DNA from 4 places in the Pseudomonas sp. 14P5.3.2 genome. Region 3 is predicted to be linked to each of the others. Evidence: predicted binding sites of a transcription regulator. Region 3 holds the regulator's gene; each other region holds the start of a gene.

Region 1 (4,211 bases), on a different contig from region 3:
CGTATCCATGGTGCATTCCAGGCTGAGCGGGTGATGCCAGAAGCATAACCCGCCGCTGGCATGAGGGAGATTACTGGCTGTCGAAGCCCTGTGGGGCGTGGGTTTCGATGCTGACGTCGGTGGTAGTCATCAGTTTGTGGATCGGGCAGCGATCGGCGACGCGCAGCAGTTCTTCACGCTGGACATCGGTGAGGACGCCTTTAAGGGTGAGCGTCACGTGCAAAACGTATTTGCCTTTCTGCTCTTCGCTGTTGTCGCGTTTGACCTCGACACCCACGCCGGTCAGCGGGATGTCTTTCTTCTTTGCGTACATCTTCAGGGTCAGGGCCTTGCAGGCGCCGAGTGCGGCGTCGAAGTAGTCGTGTGGCTCGGGTGCCGAGCCTTCGCCGCCGGCAGACTTCGGTACGTCGGCAAACAATTCGTGCTCATCGATCTGTACGGTGTGACGAAAACCTTCGGCGGAGACGGTATTGACGGTAACAGTCATGGCAACCTCACTGGCAGTAGGAAAAAGTCGTTCGATCAAAAAAGACCTTGCAGTTATAGAGCATTCCTACGGAGGCGCGTTCCACTTTCCTGCAGGATGAACCCTTGTCATCGGCTCAGGGTCTAGGCTATGCCTACCTGTCGGAGATTACTTGTGTCCTTGTTTCGTTTGAGTCTTGCCTGCCTGCTGGCCTTTGCCGGCCCCGCCAGCGCCCGCGATTACACCTACAGCGATGCGCACCTGCACTACGTGGATTTCTTCCAGGAAACCGCCGGCATGGCGAAATTGCTCACGGCCATGCAGGACAATTCCATCGACCATGTGATGATTTCCGGTATTCCCGTGGCGAAGAAGTGGCACGAGGACGAACCCAAGCGTCCGCGCTATTACGCCGGCGATGATGCCGATGCCTACTGGTACAGCGCTACCGATGTGATCGTTGCCGATGCGGTGCAAAAGCTGACTCCGGAGCAGCGTCAGCACTTTCATCCGTTCCTGTCGGGCTTCAACCCCAACGACAAGAACTCCGCCGCGCACATCCAGCGCATGCTCGACCTGTATCCGGGGCTGTGGCAGGGCATTGGCGAGGTGTTCACCCGCCATGATGACCTGACGGCGCTGACCGCCGGCGACACACCTCGGGCCAATAACGAAGCGATGAAGCGGATTTATCACCTGGCAGCGGAAAATGATCTGCCAGTGATGCTGCATTCCAATATCACCTCCAAGCGTGAGAGAAATCCGCTGTACCTGAAGGAAATCGAGGAGCCGCTGCGTAATCACCCGCACACGCGTTTCATCTGGGCTCACGCCGGTACCAGCGCCGAGATCCATCGGCACCAGACGCAGCTGAAATTCCTCCTGCCCACCGTGAGCCGGATGCTTGAGGCCTACCCGAACCTGTTCATTGATCTGTCGTGGAGCATGCTCAGCCCTTATTTGCTGGACGAGCAGGGCAGGCCGCGAGCGGAATGGCTGGCATTGGTGGAAAAATACCCTGAGCGCTTCATGGTCGGTTCGGATGTTGTCGGCCGATTCAACAAGCTCGGTCAGGAAATGCACAGTTTCACCCCGTTTCTTGATGCCTTGCCCGAGGATGTCGCCCGTAAAGTGGCCCGGGACAACTTCCTGGCAATATTGCCGCGAACAGCGGCAAAGTCCGGGAAAAGCGCGCTGAATCGTTAATGCCAAGCGTTAGAAGTATCAAGGCCTTTTGATATCAGCTTTTCGTCTTACGCAATTCTTCGCCGGGCCGATACCTTCTAAGGCAACCAGCTGCAGGGTTGATGCAGCGCTTTTGGAAGGAACCAAAGTAATGAGCATCCGTAGTCTCAATATCGCGCCGCGTGCCGGCCTGGGTTTTGGTGTACTGGCGCTGATGGTATTTGCCTTGGGGGCGTTCGCCCTGCTGCAAATGTCGAACATGCGCGCCCAGTCTGATGAGGTCGACAACAACTGGCTGCCGAGCGTGATGGCGGTCGGCGAGATGAGTCAGGACATGCTGCGCCTGCGCGCCCTGACCATGCGCCTGCTGCTCAATCGCGATCCGCAGGCGCTGGAGCAGAACGTTAGCAAGCTCAATGAGCTGCGCGGCGTTTTGAGCGAAGCGCAGCAGCGCTATGACGTGCTGATCGTATTGCCCGAGGAGCGAACGCTGTTCGATCGCTTCAAGGTCGCCGAGCACAAATATCTGGAGCTGCAGGCGCAGGTCATGCAGTTGTCTGCACAGAATCGTGTCGAGGAGGCCGCAACGATCCTCAACGGTCAGATGAGCCCTTTGGCTGACGACATGGCGGTGACCCTGAAGGAGCTGGTCGAGCTGAACAAGCACAACGCCAACCTCGCTACCGAAGCCGCACGGCTGGTGTTTATCAATTCGCGAGTGTGGGTCGGGGTGATGATCGGTATTACGGCGCTGATCACCATCGGTCTGGCGTTGCTGTTGACCCGCAGCATCGTCCTGCCTCTGGCGCAGTCGCTGGGCGTGGCCGAAGTGGTGGCCGGCGGCGATCTGACCGGCGATATCAGTATTTCCGGGAAGGACGAGCCGGCGCGACTGCTGCAGGCGCTGAAAAGCATGCAGCACAACCTGCGCGACACCATCCGGCAGATTTCCGAGTCGTCCAGCCAACTGGCTTCGGCGTCGGAAGAGCTGAGCTGCGTCACCGAGGACGCTACGCGCGGGCTGCATCAGCAAAGCCTGGAGATCGAGCAGGCCGCCACGGCGGTCAATCAGATGACTGCCGCCGTGGAAGAAGTGGCGAGCAACGCCGTGGCGACTTCCGAAGCGTCACGCGAGTCTGACCGCATTGCCCAGCATGGGCGCGAGCAGGTCCGGCAGACCGTCACTTCAATCGAATCGCTGGCCGAGGATGTCACGTCCAACGCAACGCAGGTCGAGGATCTGGCGCAGAAGGTTCACGGCATCAGCAAGGTGCTCGATGTGATCCGCTCGATTGCCGAACAGACCAATCTGCTGGCGTTGAACGCGGCGATCGAGGCGGCACGGGCCGGTGATGCTGGTCGCGGGTTCGCAGTGGTCGCTGATGAAGTGCGGGCGCTGGCGCATCGCACTCAGCAATCGACTCAGGAAATCGAGCAAATGATCGGTGGCATTCAGCAGGGCACCGATTCGGCGGTGAGCTCCATGCAGCAGAGCAACATCCGTGCGCATTCGACCCTTGAGCTGGCCAAGGCTGCGGGTGTGGCGTTGGAGGAGATCGCTTCAGCGTTCACCTTGATCAACGAACGCAACCTGGTGATCGCCAGTGCCTCGGAGGAGCAGGCGGCGGTGGCGCGGGAGGTGGATCGCAATCTGATGAACATCCGCGATCTGGCGATGCAGACGTCGGCGGGGGCGAATCAAACCAGTGCGGCGAGCCAGGAACTGTCGCGGCTGGCGGTGGATTTGAACAATATGGTGGCCAAGTTTTCGGTCTGAGCTGACCCTTGATGATTGCACTCACCCCCTGTGGGAGCGGGCTTGCTCGCGAAGGCGTTGTATCAGATACATCTTCGTCAGCTGGCAGACCGCTTTCGCGAGCAAGCCTGCTCCCACAGTAGTTGTGTGTCGCTCGGGGAATCGCAGGCACAAAAAAGCCCCGCATTGGCGGGGCTTTTCGTTGTAGCGGCGGATCAGCTGCCTTTGACTGGCTTGCCGTTGACCGTACCGTCCTGGAGCATGATGTTGTACTCCTTGCCGTCGGTTTCGACCTGTTGCAGGCGGACCAGCAGGTAATCCCAGTCCTTGGCGAACCACAGGACAGTGATGCGCTTGCTTTGTGTCGGGTCGCGCACGCGCTCGACTTTGATCGCATCGATCTGGCCGGCCTTGGTGTCGACTTTCTCGGCACCCAGTACACGGAAGTCATAGGTATCGACATCGCTGCCATCGACCACTTGATAGCTCATGGTCTTTTTGCCGGCGGCCAGGTCGTGCTGCAGTGCCAACTGGTAGGTGGATTTGTCGACCATGCCACGGTTCAGTGCAACCTTGATAGGATCGCCGCGATCGGTGCCGGTGACCATCTTGGCATTCCAGTCGAAGTCCAGATCCATTTTCTTGGTTTTGCCCAGACCACCACGTTCGAAGTGGTAGGACTGTGGCAGCAGGGTGTCCTTGTCCAGAGTCAGGGTGCTTTCTTCGGTCAGGCTGGCGATCATCATCGACGCCTTGAAGCTGAGTTTCCAGACGCCGTTGGCTTCCTTGGTCAGGCTGCGTTCG
Region 2 (4,211 bases), on a different contig from region 3:
ATGAACGCCACCGAAACGATCTGCAGGGCGATTTGATGGGCGCCCAGTTGCGTGCTGCCCATGGTGCCCATGCACAGCGCGGCGAAGGCGAACAAGCCGACTTCCACGGCATAGGTGCCGCCAATCGGCAGGCCGAGGCGCCACAGCTCTTGCAGATATTGACGATTGGGTCGCGACAGACCGGCGCGCAACGGGTAGGCGTCGTAGGCCGGATGCCGGCGGATGTGCCACGCGAGCGCCAGCGCCATGCAGTTGGCAACGATTGCCGTGACCAGACCGATGCCGGTCAGCCCCAGATTCGGCAGGCCGAACATCCCGGTGATCAGTGCGTAATTGAGCAGGAAGTTGGCGACGGTGCCGCCGAGGCTGATGACCATCACCGGGGTCGCCCGGCCAATCGCACTGGTGAAGCCGCGCAGGGCCATGAAGCTCAGGTAGCCGGGCAGGGCGAAGGGCAGGGCAATGAGGAATTGCCCGGCGGCATGGACGTTGGTTTCGGTCTGGCCGAACAGCAGCAACACCGGTTTCAGGTTCCACAGCAGCAGTGCGGCGCCGAGCGCCATCAGCCATGCCAGCCACAACCCGGCCTGGGTCAGGCGGGCCGCGCCGATGATGTCGCCCGCGCCCTTACGGATCGCCACCAGCGTGCCGACCGCTGCAATCACACCGATGCAGAAGATCGACACGAACGAATAACTCGCCGCCCCCAGTCCGCCCCCGGCCAGGGCTTCGGGACTGAGGCGCGCCATCATCAAGGTGTCGGTCAGCACCATCAGCATGTGCGCCAACTGCGAGGCAATCAGCGGCCCGGCCAGCCGCAGGATGGCCCAGAGTTCGGTACGCACGGGATGCTGCATGGTCATCACCACTCATTCAAAGAGGGAACAGAGAGCCGACGATTCTCGGCGCTTGGCAAGGTTTGCACAAAGGGATAAAAAGGATGGTTAGCATGATTAAAACTCATCATGAGAAGATTCTGCCGGGTTGGCCGTAACCCGCTATAGGAGCTCTGCGAATGTCCCGTCGTCTTCCTCCGTTGTATGCCCTGCGCGCATTCGAAGCGGCGGCGCGGCACAGCTCGTTCACCCGCGCGGCCGAGGAGTTGTCGATCACCCAGAGTGCAGTCAGCCGGCACATCAAGACACTGGAAGAGCATTTCGCCTGCAAGCTGTTTCATCGCAGCGGGCGCAACCTGCAACTGACGGAATCGGCGCGGATGCTGTTGCCCGGAATCCGCGACGGCTTCGCGGCCCTTGAGCGCGCCTGCAACACCTTGCGCGCCGAAGACGACATCCTGCGCATGAAAGCGCCGTCTACCCTGACCATGCGCTGGCTGCTGGCGCGCCTCAGCCGCTTCCGCCATCTGCAACCGGGTAACGAGGTGCAACTGACCAGCGCCTGGATGGACGTGGATTCGGTGGACTTCAACAACGAGCCGTTCGACTGCGCTGTGCTGCTCAGTGATGGGCATTTCCCGCCGGACTGGGAAGCCAGCCTGCTATTCCCGGAAGAGCTGATACCGGTGGGCGCGCCCAATCTGCTGAACGACCAGCCGTGGGATGTTGCGCGTCTGGCGTCCACCGAACTGTTGCACCCGACTCCGGATCGGCGCGACTGGCGCAGTTGGCTGGAGCACATGGGTCTGTCCGATCAGATCTCGCTCAAGGGCGGACAGGTGTTCGATACCCTGGAACTGGGGATGATCGCCGCAGCCCGAGGCTACGGGGTGTCGATGGGCGATTTGCTGATGGTCGCCGAAGATGTGGCGCAAGGCAGACTGAGCCTGCCATGGCCGACCGCGGTCGCCAGCGGACTGAATTATTACCTGGTGTGGCCGAAAACCCGTCCGGGAGGTGAACGTTTGCGCCGCCTCAGCGACTTCCTGCAAGGCGAAGTGCGCGCTATGGCGTTGCCGCTGGTCAAGCGCTTGAGCTGAAACGTTCGAGCCCGCACAATGCCGGCCTTGCGCCATAACCCCGCTATTTACTCAAGTATTCGGTTTCACCGCCGAAAATGAGCATGTGGAACCGTCGTGCCGGTCGCCACGATTTCACCCCCATTATTAGAATTTTCCGAGCAAGTGCTGCGATCAAGGAGGATCCGGTGGCTCGGCCAGGAGCTGTCCATGTCTCAACCTCGCGCCCGGATCGCCTCGCAGCTGGGCCTTGCGCTCGCTGTGATACTGGCGATTGTCATCAGCGGCAGTACGGTGTTTGCCCTGCGTTCGCTGGATACCGCCAACCTCGCCACCCGTGAAGAGCACCTCGCCAGTGAGGCGCGGCTGCTGGCCGACCAACTGAGCACCTTCCACGGCACGCTGCGCGAAAGCACCCAGCGCCTGAGCGGGCTGTTCGAGAAGCGCTTCAGCGCGGGCCTGAGCATTCACCCGGAAGAGCCGGTGACGGTTGCAGGCACTCAAACCCCGGGCCTGCACCTGGGCAGCGAAGTGTTGAACAACAACTTCAAGGAAGTTGACGAGTTCAAGCAGATGACTGCCGGCGTCGCCACGCTGTTCGTGCGTAGCGGCGAAGACTTCGTGCGGGTCAGCACCTCCCTGACCAAACAGGACGGCACCCGCGCCATCGGCACCTTGCTCGATCACGCGCACCCGGCTTACGCGAAGTTGATGGCGGGGCAGGGTTACGTCGGTCGCGCCTTGCTGTTCGATCGCTCCTACATGACTCAGTACACCCCGGTGCGCGATGGCAGCGGCAAGGTGATTGCGGTGTTGTTCGTCGGTTTCGACTACACCGATGCGCAGAACGCCCAGTTCGCCAATCTCAAGCGCTTCCGTATCGGTCAGAACGGTTCGCTGGCGTTGCTGGATGAGCAAAACAAATGGCTGGTGGCGCCGGCGGGGGTGCAGGCGCTGGATCAAGCGGTGCCGGTGATCAACGGCCTGGCCAAGACCCCGGGCAAGGGTCAGTTCTGGAGCGACAGCGGCGAAGATTTCTACAGCATTGCGGTGCCGTTCGAGGGCGGCCCGTGGTCGGTGGTGGCGAGCATGCCGAAGTCCGAGATTCGCGCGGTGACCTGGAGTGTCGGCATCCAACTGGCCATTGGCAGTCTGCTGGCGATGCTGATCGCGGTGGGCGCGGCGATGTGGCTGCTGCGCAGCAAGCTGCAACCGCTGGGCGACCTGGTGCGTCAGGCCGAAGCCTTGGGCGCCGGTGATCTGAGCGTGCGCCTGAATGTGTCGAGCCACGATGAAATCGGTCAATTGGCCCGCGCGTTCAACCAGATGAGCCAGGCGTTGTCGACCATGGTCGAGCATATCCGCCGCTCCTCGGAAGAGGTCAACAGCCGGGCCCAGGCGCTGTCCGGTTTGTCCGGTGGTGCTTATGAAGGCATGGAGCAGCAGTCGGGCGAAATCACCAGCATGGCCGGCGCCGTGGAAGAGTTCAGCGCCACCTCGCTGAACATCGCCGACAACATGGGCAACACCCAGCGTCTGGCTCAGGAAAATGCCCAGCAGACCCAGATCGGTCGCACCTCGATGCAAGAGGCGTCGTCCTCGCTGGAGCAAATTGCCGGCGCGCTGAACACCACGGCCACGGTGATCAACACCCTCGGTCAGCGCTCCCAGGAAATCGGCGGCATCGTCAGCGTTATCACCTCGATTGCCGAACAGACCAACCTGTTGGCGCTCAACGCGGCCATCGAAGCTGCGCGTGCCGGTGAACAGGGTCGTGGCTTCGCCGTGGTGGCCGATGAGGTGCGCAACCTGGCGTCGCGCACCCGTCAGGCGACTGACGAAATTTCCGGGATGATTCACAGCATCCAGCAGGAAACCGGCAACGCCATCAGCACCATGGAGCAGGGCAACCTGTTGATGCAGGAAGGCCTGTCGCGCAACGCCAATGTGGCATCGGCGCTGGCGCGGATTGATGAACAGAGCCGTTCTGCCGGCCAGCAGTTCGCGGCGATTACCACGGCGACGCAGGAGCAGAGCAGCACGGCTACTTTGCTGAGCAGCAATCTGCAGAGCATTGCGCTGGCCAACAGCGAGCAGCGTGAAGTGGTTTCCAACCTTGCGGTCACCGCCAAAGAGCTGGAGAAGCTGGCGGCGGATTTGCGTTCCGAGGTTGATCGCTTCCGTTGATACAGCCTTGATATAGCTTTCGCGAGCAGGCTCGCTCCCACAGTTTTCGGGGTAGCTCATAAATCGTTTGAGCACCCGAATACTCTGTGGGAGCGAGCCTGCTCGCGAA
Region 3 (4,211 bases):
TCTTTTTCTGCAAGCATCGCAGCACGGTCGTGTTCGATGCCCGCAAAGCGGTCCACCTGACTGGCCATGAGTACGAGTTTGAGCAAATTGCTTTCGACTTCGGTGACCAACTGGGTCACACGCTTGATCACCTGACCGGTGAGGTCCTGGTAATCCTGAGCCAGCAGGATGTCGTTCAGGTTGCTCGACACCGCACGGTTGTCCGTGCTGCTGCGTGACAGAAAACCGTCGACCCGGCGCGCCAGTTCGCGGAACTCTTCAGCCCCGACTTCGCGACGCATGAAGCGCCCCCAATCGGTGCTCAAGGCCTGAGCTTCTTCAGCCAGGCCATTGACCACCGGCGTGGCGCTTTCCACCAGATCCATGGTGCGGTTGGCCGCGGCTTCGGTCAGCTTGACCACATAGCCCAAGCGTTCGGTGGCGTCGGTGATTTGCGACACTTCCTCGGCCTGCGGCATGTGCGGATCGATATGGAAGTTGACGATCGCACTGTGCAGTTCGCGTGTGAGCTTGCCCACTTCCTGATACAGGCCGCGGTCACGGGTCTGATTGAGCTCATGGATCAGTTGCACAGCGTCGCCGAACCTGCCTTTTTCAAGGCTTTCGACCAGTTCGACCGCGTGTTTTTTCAGGGTCGACTCGAAATCGCCCTGTGAAGATTCGTTATGCTCCATAGCTCCCCCGCGCGTTCATCAGCCGATGCGTTCGAAAATCTTCTCGATTTTGTCTTTCAACGCCTGAGCCGTGAAAGGTTTGACCACATAGCCGTTCACACCAGCCTGAGCAGCCTCGATGATTTGCTCGCGCTTGGCTTCAGCGGTCACCATCAGCACGGGCAGATGCTTGAGTTTTTCATCGGCACGCACGTGGCGCAGCAAGTCGATACCGGTCATGCCCGGCATGTTCCAGTCCGTTACCAGAAAGTCGATGCTGCCGCTGTTGAGCACCGGAATGGCGGTAGTGCCATCGTCGGCCTCGACGGTGTTGGTGAACCCAAGATCCCGCAGCAGGTTCTTGATGATCCGCCGCATCGTTGAGAAGTCATCAACGATGAGGATTTTCATGTCTTTGTTCAATTCGACCTCCAAGCAGTCTTAAACGCGCCCAGCACCTGGACGCGCCACTTCAATCAATCGGCGCAGCACTCGAAGACTGTCTGGAGCACAACAGAGCAAGACCGGTGCCGTTCATCACCGCACCAGCCTCGTTCGCAGTGTCCCCACACTGCCTTCAGCGCGCTCGCCACTCCCCCAAACGCCCCCGCAAACGGGCCGCGCACTGGCTGTGTAACTGGCTGACCCGCGATTCACTGACGCCAAGGACTTCACCGATCTCCTTGAGGTTCAGCTCTTCGTCGTAGTACAGCGCCAACACCAGTCGCTCACGCTCCGGCAAATTGGCAATCGCGTCCGCCAGCGCCGCCTGGAAGCGTTCATCTTCCAGATCGCGTGACGGCTCAAGATGAGCACTGGCGCCATCCTCGTGCAGCCCTTCGTGTTCGCCGTCCTGCAACAGGTCGTCGAAACTGAACAGCCGGCTGCCCAGGGTGTCATTCAAAATCCCGTAGTAATCGTCGAGACTCAATTGGAGTTCGGCCGCAACCTCGTGATCTTTAGCGTCACGGCCGGTTTTAGCTTCAATTGCGCGAATTGCGTCACTGACCATACGGGTGTTGCGGTGAACCGAGCGCGGTGCCCAATCCCCTTTGCGTACTTCGTCGAGCATCGCGCCGCGGATCCGGATGCCCGCGTACGTTTCGAAACTGGCGCCTTTGCTGGCGTCGTATTTGGTCGAGACTTCGAGCAGGCCGATCATCCCGGCCTGAATCAGGTCTTCAACCTGCACACTCGCCGGCAAGCGCGCCAGCAGGTGATAGGCAATGCGCTTGACCAGTGGCGCGTAACGCTCGATCAACTCGTACTGCGCGTCACGTGCCGACTTCTTGTAGTAGTTCATACCGCTGGCGGTCATAGCACAGGCCCTGCCGTTTGCTGCACGAGGCGCTCGACGAAAAACTCCAGGTGGCCACGCGGGTTGGCAGGCAGCGGCCAGGTATCGACCTTCTGCGCGATCGCCTTGAACGCCAGCGCGCACTTGGAACGCGGGAAGGCTTCATAGACCGCTCGCTGCTTCTGCACTGCCTTGCGCACGCTTTCGTCGTACGGCACCGCGCCGACGTATTGTAAGGCGACGTCGAGGAAGCGATCCGTGACCTTGGTCAACTTGGCGAACAGGTTGCGCCCTTCCTGCGGGCTCTGCGCCATGTTGGCCAGCACGCGGAAGCGGTTCATGCCGTAGTCGCGGTTGAGCAGTTTGATCAGCGCGTAGGCGTCGGTGATCGAGGTCGGCTCGTCGCAGACCACCAGCAACACTTCCTGCGCGGCGCGGACAAAACTGACTACCGAGTCACCAATACCCGCAGCGGTGTCGATCACCAGCACATCGAGGTTGTCGCCGATGTCGCTGAAGGCCTGAATCAGACCGGCGTGTTGTGCCGGGCTCAGGTGCACCATGCTCTGGGTGCCGGAAGCGGCCGGCACGATGCGGATCCCGCCGGGGCCCTGCAACAGCACGTCGCGCAGCTCACAGCGGCCTTCGATGACATCGGCCAAAGTGCGTTTGGGGGTCAGTCCCAGCAGAACGTCGACGTTCGCCAGCCCCAGATCGGCGTCCAGCAGCATGACCCGACGGCCAAGCTCTGCCAGCGCCAGAGACAAGTTCACTGACACGTTAGTCTTGCCGACGCCACCTTTGCCGCCGGTCACCGCGATCACCTGTACGGGATGCATGCTGCCCATGTTATTTCTTTACCTTGTCTTGCATAGACGGAGGCCACATTACTGGCTGCGCGTTCTCAACCGGAACAATGCATGGCAGACCATCGATGTAGGTACAAAAACTGTTCATTACCTCAGCCAACCTGCTTGGTCGGGCTGTGGTAGATATCAGCGAACATGTCAGCCATGGCTTCTTCGCTGGGTTCTTCCTGCATTTGCACGCTGACGGCGCGGCTGACCAATTGATGACGGCGCGGCAGATGCAGATCATCCGGAATCCGTGGGCCGTCGGTCAGGTAGGCGACCGGCAGTTCATGACTGATCGCCAGGCTCAACACTTCGCCAAGGCTGGCCGTCTCATCCAGTTTAGTCAGGATGCAGCCGGCAAGCCCGCAACGCTTGTAACTGTGATAAGCGGCGGTTAGAACCTGTTTCTGGCTGGTGGTTGCCAGCACCAGATAATTTTTTGAACGGATGCCACGCCCGGCCAGACTTTCCAGCTGCATGCGCAGTGCCGGATCGCTGGCCTGCAGGCCGGCGGTATCGATCAGCACCACGCGTTTGCGCAGCAGCGGGTCGAGTGCCTGCACCAGCGACTGGCCCGGATCGACGTGCGTAACCGGCACATTGAGAATCCGCCCCAGGGTCTTGAGTTGTTCCTGGGCGCCGATACGGAAACTGTCCATGCTGACCAGCGCGACATTCTGCGCGCCGTACTTGAGCACGTAACGCGCCGCGAGTTTGGCCAGGGTGGTGGTCTTGCCCATGCCGGCCGGGCCGACCATGGCAATCACCCCGCCCTCTTCCAGCGGCTCGACTTCTGGCACGGCAATCATTCGCGCCAGGTGCGCGAGCAGCATGCGCCAGGCCTGACGCGGTTCTTCGATGTCGGTGATCATCGCCAACAGGTCGCGCGACAACGGTCCGGACAGACCGATACGTTGCAGACGGCGATACAGATTGGCTTGTGCCGGACGGCTGCCTTGCAGCTGATTCCAGGCCAGGGTGCCGAGCTGCACTTCCATCAGCTCACGCAGACTGTTCAATTCGAAACGCATCGAATCCAGCGCACGCGGATCGATGCCGGCGGACGACTGGGCAGGCGCCGGCGCCGGACGCGCCGGGGCGGCGTAAGTCGGTTCGCTCAACGGTTCGGCAGCGGTCAGCGGCAGGCCTGCCGTCAACGGCAGCCCGGCGAACAACTGGCGATTGGTGTTGCCGTCGGCTTCGCCACGCAGGCTCAGTTCGGCCTGGGCGGTAACGATGCGCGACTGGGTCTTGCGCAGCTCGTCCTCGAGTTCCATGTTCGGAACCCGTGGCGCCAGCGCCGACAATTTGTAATCCAGCGCCGCCGTCAGCTCGACGCCGCCGGCAATGCGGCGGTTGCCAATGATGGCGGCATCAGCGCCCAGCTCATCACGAACCAGCTTCATG
Region 4 (4,211 bases), on a different contig from region 3:
GCTGTACCAGCTCACCCAGGGACTTGATGCCTTGCTGCTCCATCAGTTTGTTGAGACGGCTCGAGACCAGGTACTGCTTGTTTTCACCGAGCAAAATGCCACAGGCTTTTTCCAGGAAGACCCGGAACTGTTCGAAATCCAAATTACCCGTAGACAATGATGCCGCCTCTTAAATCGTGTTGACCGCCAGGGGCAGAAGGCCCCTAGCTGATATCTGCTGCTTTGATCCGGTCGACTACCCGGGATGCCAGGTCATCAGGACGGAATTTGGCCAGGAAGTCATCGGCACCGACTTTCTTGACCATCGCCTGATTGAAAACCCCCGACAACGAAGTATGCAGGATGATATGAAGCTTTTGCATGCGCGGGTCGCTGCGGATCTCCGCCGTCAGGGTGTACCCGTCCATCTCCGGCATCTCGATGTCGGAAATCATCATCAGGAACTCTTCTTCCGGCTTCTTGCCCTCATCGACCAGCTTGCGCAGATAATCCAGCGCCTGCTTGCCGTCGTTCAGCGCCACCACTTCGACACCGACCGTCTGCAGGCAACGCGTGACCTGCTTGCGCGCCACCGACGAGTCATCGACCGTCAATACCCGCAGCGACAACGCCTTGCTCTGGGTCTCGACATCGACCACACCGACCGAAATCGCTTCCGGCGTCGGCGCGACTTCCGCCAGCACCTTCTCGACGTCGATGATTTCGACTAACTGATTGTCGACTCGAGTCACAGCGGTCAGGTAATGATCGCGCCCCGTGCCCTTGGGCGGCGGATGGATCTCTTCCCAGTTCATGTTGACGATGCGCTCCACCGAGCGAACCAGGAAACCCTGGGTCTTGGTGTTGTACTCCGTGATGATCACGAACGGATTTTTCTTGTCTTTCAACGCCCCGGAACCGGTCGCCATTGCCAGATCAAGGATCGGAATGGTCGCCCCCCGAATATTCGCCACCCCGCACACGACAGGACTGGACTTGGGCATCAACGTCAGCGACGGGCATTGCAGCACTTCCCGCACCTTGAACACGTTGATTCCGTAGAGCTGTTGACCGTCGAGACGGAACAACAACAGCTCCAGGCGATTCTGCCCTACCAGTTGCGTGCGCTGGTTCACCGAATCCATTACACCAGCCATGCCCAGACTCCTACACCAACGCCAAGTGTTGTTGCGACGCACATTCATTGCTAAACGGCACGGCGCTTGCTTTTTAACTCGTATGAACGCTCAAACGACATTTTTCCGACGCCTGACCTCCCGCACCCGCAAAGCGTTGTGCGCGACGTCTGCCGTCTGCTTGTTTTTCGCTGGCAGCCCTGCCGGTGCTGATACGGTTACCTTGCCTGACATGCTTATCGGCGTCACTCAGGGCTTTCTTGAGTTCACCGTAGAAGACTATCTGGCTACCAGTCAAACCGAAGGCCGCTACGAAATCGAGGTCAACCAGCTCGATCCACGTATGCGCATGCCTATGTGCGACAAGGAATTGACAGCGTCGCTGGAGAGTCCGGCACGTCCGCTGGGCCGGGTCACGGTCAAGGTCCGTTGCGAGGGAAGCTCGCCCTGGACGGTGTTCGTGCCCGCTCAAGTCCGCCTGTTTCGCGAGATTGTCACCACCACACGACCGCTCAAACGCGCCGGGATTATCGAGCCGCAGGACGTGACCTTGCGTGAACGCGACGTCAGCCAGATCAATCAGGGTTTCCTGACGTCAGTGGATGAAGCCATCGGGCAAAAATTAACCCGACCAACGGTCGCCGATCAGGTCATTACCCTGGTGCATCTGGAACAGGCTGAAGTGGTGCGCAAGGGCGATCAGGTGGTCATCATCGCCCGCAGCGGTACGCTCGCCGTACGCATGCCCGGCGAAGCCCTGGCCAATGGCGGTCTGAAGGAACAGATCCGGGTGAAAAACCTGAACTCGAACCGGGTGATCAAGGCGCAGGTCATCGCGCCGGGCCAAGTGGAAGTGGCCATGTAAAACGCTCACGCAGAAAACTGGCGCCGGCCTCGACGCTTCCCTAAACTGTGCCGAAGCAGGACACGCTTCGACGCATGCAGCTCATTGCAAATGAGCCTAAAGTTTTCCAGGGGATGGCCGAGAACATGGCAAGCGTCCAAATTCCCAGAGGTTTTTAACATGGTCATCGATTTCAGCCGTTTGAACAGCTCCTCGTCACTTACGGGCAGTACACGTACCAGCAACGCCAAGGAAACCGCCGATACCGGCACCTCCGCGCCGCTGAATACCCCGGCCGAAACGGCCAGTACCGTAAAAAGCGGGGAATCGGTACACCTCAGCAATGAGGCTCAACAGTTGCAGAAGGTCACTGACAAGCTGCGCGATCAGCCTGCCGTCGACAAAGCCCGAGTGGCCGAGTTGAAAGCAGCGATTGCCGATGGCAGCTATAAAGTCGACAGCAACCGTGTAGCCAGCAAACTGCTCAACTTCGAAGCCCAGCGCTAGGCTTTTGCCGGCGCCAGGCTTTTGGACGCTTAGAACCCAAGGCCAGCCATGCACGACACTAATTTATTGCAACTGATCACCGACGACTTTGCTCCAGCTCAACAATTGCTGGAGTTATTGCAAACCGAGTCCCTCGCCTTGCACGGTCGCGACATGCCCTTGCTCGAAGATATTCTGGCGCGCAAACAGGCATTGATCATTCTGCTTGAACAGCATGGCCGCAAGCGCAGCGAAATCCTCGCCAGCCTCAATTTGCCGCTTGATCGTCAGGGCCTGGAGCAACTGGCCAGCCAGTCGAGCATTGGCGATCAGTTGCTGTCCCAGAGCGACGTACTGACAGACCTGATTGCCCAGTGCCAGGCGGCCAATGTCAAAAACGGTCAGTCGATCCAGATTCAGCAGGCCACCACGGCCAATCAGCTGAAAATCCTCACCGGGGGCGAGCCACCAGCGTTGTATGACGCCACAGGCACTTTCGCCAAGCCCACCAAGCCGCGTACGCTCAGCCAGGCGTGAGCCATTCGATGTGCCTGCACTATCAACCCGCGAAACATGCTGGCAAAATGCTGGCTAGTCGTAGTCAAATTTTGTCTGGAGATTGAGAAAACGTGCCAAACGCCCTAAGCGCGGATGATACTCCGCAGCCACCAAAGGTGCTGACCACGCCCCTGGAAATCTCCAGCAACCTGCGCCAGCTGCAAGAAAGCCACGATCCGCTGATCATCACCTTTCACGAGCGCAGTCAGCGCTTCCAGAGCTACCTGATCAAGGTTGACCGGGAAACCGCGACGATTGCCCTGGACGAGATGATCCCGCGCGATGGCGAGCGTTTTCTGCTGGCGGGCGAACCGTTCAAGGTCGAAGGCTTCCACGAAGGCGTGCGTATCGCCTGGGAATGCAACGGCACGTTGGACATTGAAGAATCAGAAGGCGACCGCTTCTACACCGGCGAACTGCCGACCGAAGTGGTTTACCACCAGCGCCGCAACGCTTTTCGCGCAGCCCTGAAGCTGACGGACCTGGTCAGCGTTGAACTCGGTGGCGAAAAGCTCAAGGCACCGATCAACGGTAAACTGCTGGATATTTCCGCCACCGGTTGCAAGCTGCGCTTTGAAGGCGACATCACCGACCGCCTGCAACTGGGCCAGGTTTATGACCGCATGATCGCCACCCCGCTGTTCGGCAATCAGCCGACTTCGGTCGAACTGCGTTATCTGCACTTCGAAGAAAAGCTCAACATCACCTTCGCCGGCCTGCGTTTCCACAACATCAGTGGTCAGGCGGCGCGCAACGTCGAGCGCTTCGTTTATCAACTGCAGCGTGAAGCACGCCGGTTCGATAAAGACGATCTGTGATTCGTACAGGCAAATAGAAAGGGCAGCCCCTCGCGGGACTGCCCTTTTTTATGCCAAAAATCTTTCTGCCAGCAACGGACACCTGTGGCGAGGGAGCTTGCTCCCGCTGGGGCGCGAAGCGCCCCCCACCCTTTATCTGGCAAGCGGGGCCTGCTGCGCAGTCCAGCGGGAGCAAGCTCCCTCGCCACAGTTACAGTGTCTGTCTCTGAACAGCCTTACTCTCACCCGACTCAGGGTCTGGCCCCACTGATGTCCGGTGTCGGTTTATCACCCTCATCAACCGAATCAGTTTCTCCCACAGCTTCAGGCTGAACCTCGGGCTCCGGCTCCGGCTCCGGCGTAACCGTGGTCTGCATCTGCTCCTGCACCACCTGCTCATCCACCCGCGGG

What was found. The regulator FliA, encoded in region 3, starts transcription of late flagellar genes. The targets are predictions, from matches to a motif close to CTAAAGTTTNNNNNNNNNNNGCCGNTAA.
Region 1: a site for FliA is predicted at 1,719-1,746, ahead of AC27VU_RS27740 (methyl-accepting chemotaxis protein). Genes of this name have one in related genera too.
Region 2: a site for FliA is predicted at 1,987-2,014, ahead of AC27VU_RS18545 (methyl-accepting chemotaxis protein). Genes of this name have one in related genera too.
Region 4: a site for FliA is predicted at 2,077-2,104, ahead of flgM (flagellar biosynthesis anti-sigma factor FlgM). Genes of this name have one in related genera too.

The regions. Positions count from the first base shown of each region.
Region 1 is NZ_JBYOKU010000056.1:6,417-10,627, forward strand. It holds gene AC27VU_RS27725 (pirin family protein) at 1-9, opposite strand, end outside; gene AC27VU_RS27730 (OsmC family protein) at 71-487, opposite strand; gene AC27VU_RS27735 (amidohydrolase family protein) at 617-1,672, shown strand; gene AC27VU_RS27740 (methyl-accepting chemotaxis protein) at 1,803-3,428, shown strand; gene AC27VU_RS27745 (DUF3108 domain-containing protein) at 3,623-4,211, opposite strand, start outside.
Region 2 is NZ_JBYOKU010000023.1:5,330-9,540, forward strand. It holds gene AC27VU_RS18535 (NorM family multidrug efflux MATE transporter) at 1-857, opposite strand, end outside; gene AC27VU_RS18540 (LysR substrate-binding domain-containing protein) at 1,016-1,936, shown strand; gene AC27VU_RS18545 (methyl-accepting chemotaxis protein) at 2,126-4,102, shown strand.
Region 3 is NZ_JBYOKU010000021.1:80,223-84,433, reverse strand. It holds gene AC27VU_RS17995 (protein phosphatase CheZ) at 1-674, opposite strand, end outside; gene AC27VU_RS17990 (chemotaxis response regulator CheY) at 693-1,064, opposite strand; gene fliA (RNA polymerase sigma factor FliA) at 1,231-1,971, opposite strand; gene fleN (flagellar synthesis regulator FleN) at 1,968-2,798, opposite strand; gene flhF (flagellar biosynthesis GTPase FlhF) at 2,912-4,211, opposite strand, start outside.
Region 4 is NZ_JBYOKU010000058.1:25,069-29,279, reverse strand. It holds gene cheR (protein-glutamate O-methyltransferase CheR) at 1-157, opposite strand, end outside; gene AC27VU_RS28130 (chemotaxis protein CheV) at 204-1,136, opposite strand; gene flgA (flagellar basal body P-ring formation chaperone FlgA) at 1,219-1,980, shown strand; gene flgM (flagellar biosynthesis anti-sigma factor FlgM) at 2,140-2,466, shown strand; gene AC27VU_RS28115 (flagella synthesis protein FlgN) at 2,515-2,982, shown strand; gene AC27VU_RS28110 (flagellar brake protein) at 3,075-3,821, shown strand; gene AC27VU_RS28105 (MFS transporter) at 4,052-4,211, opposite strand, start outside.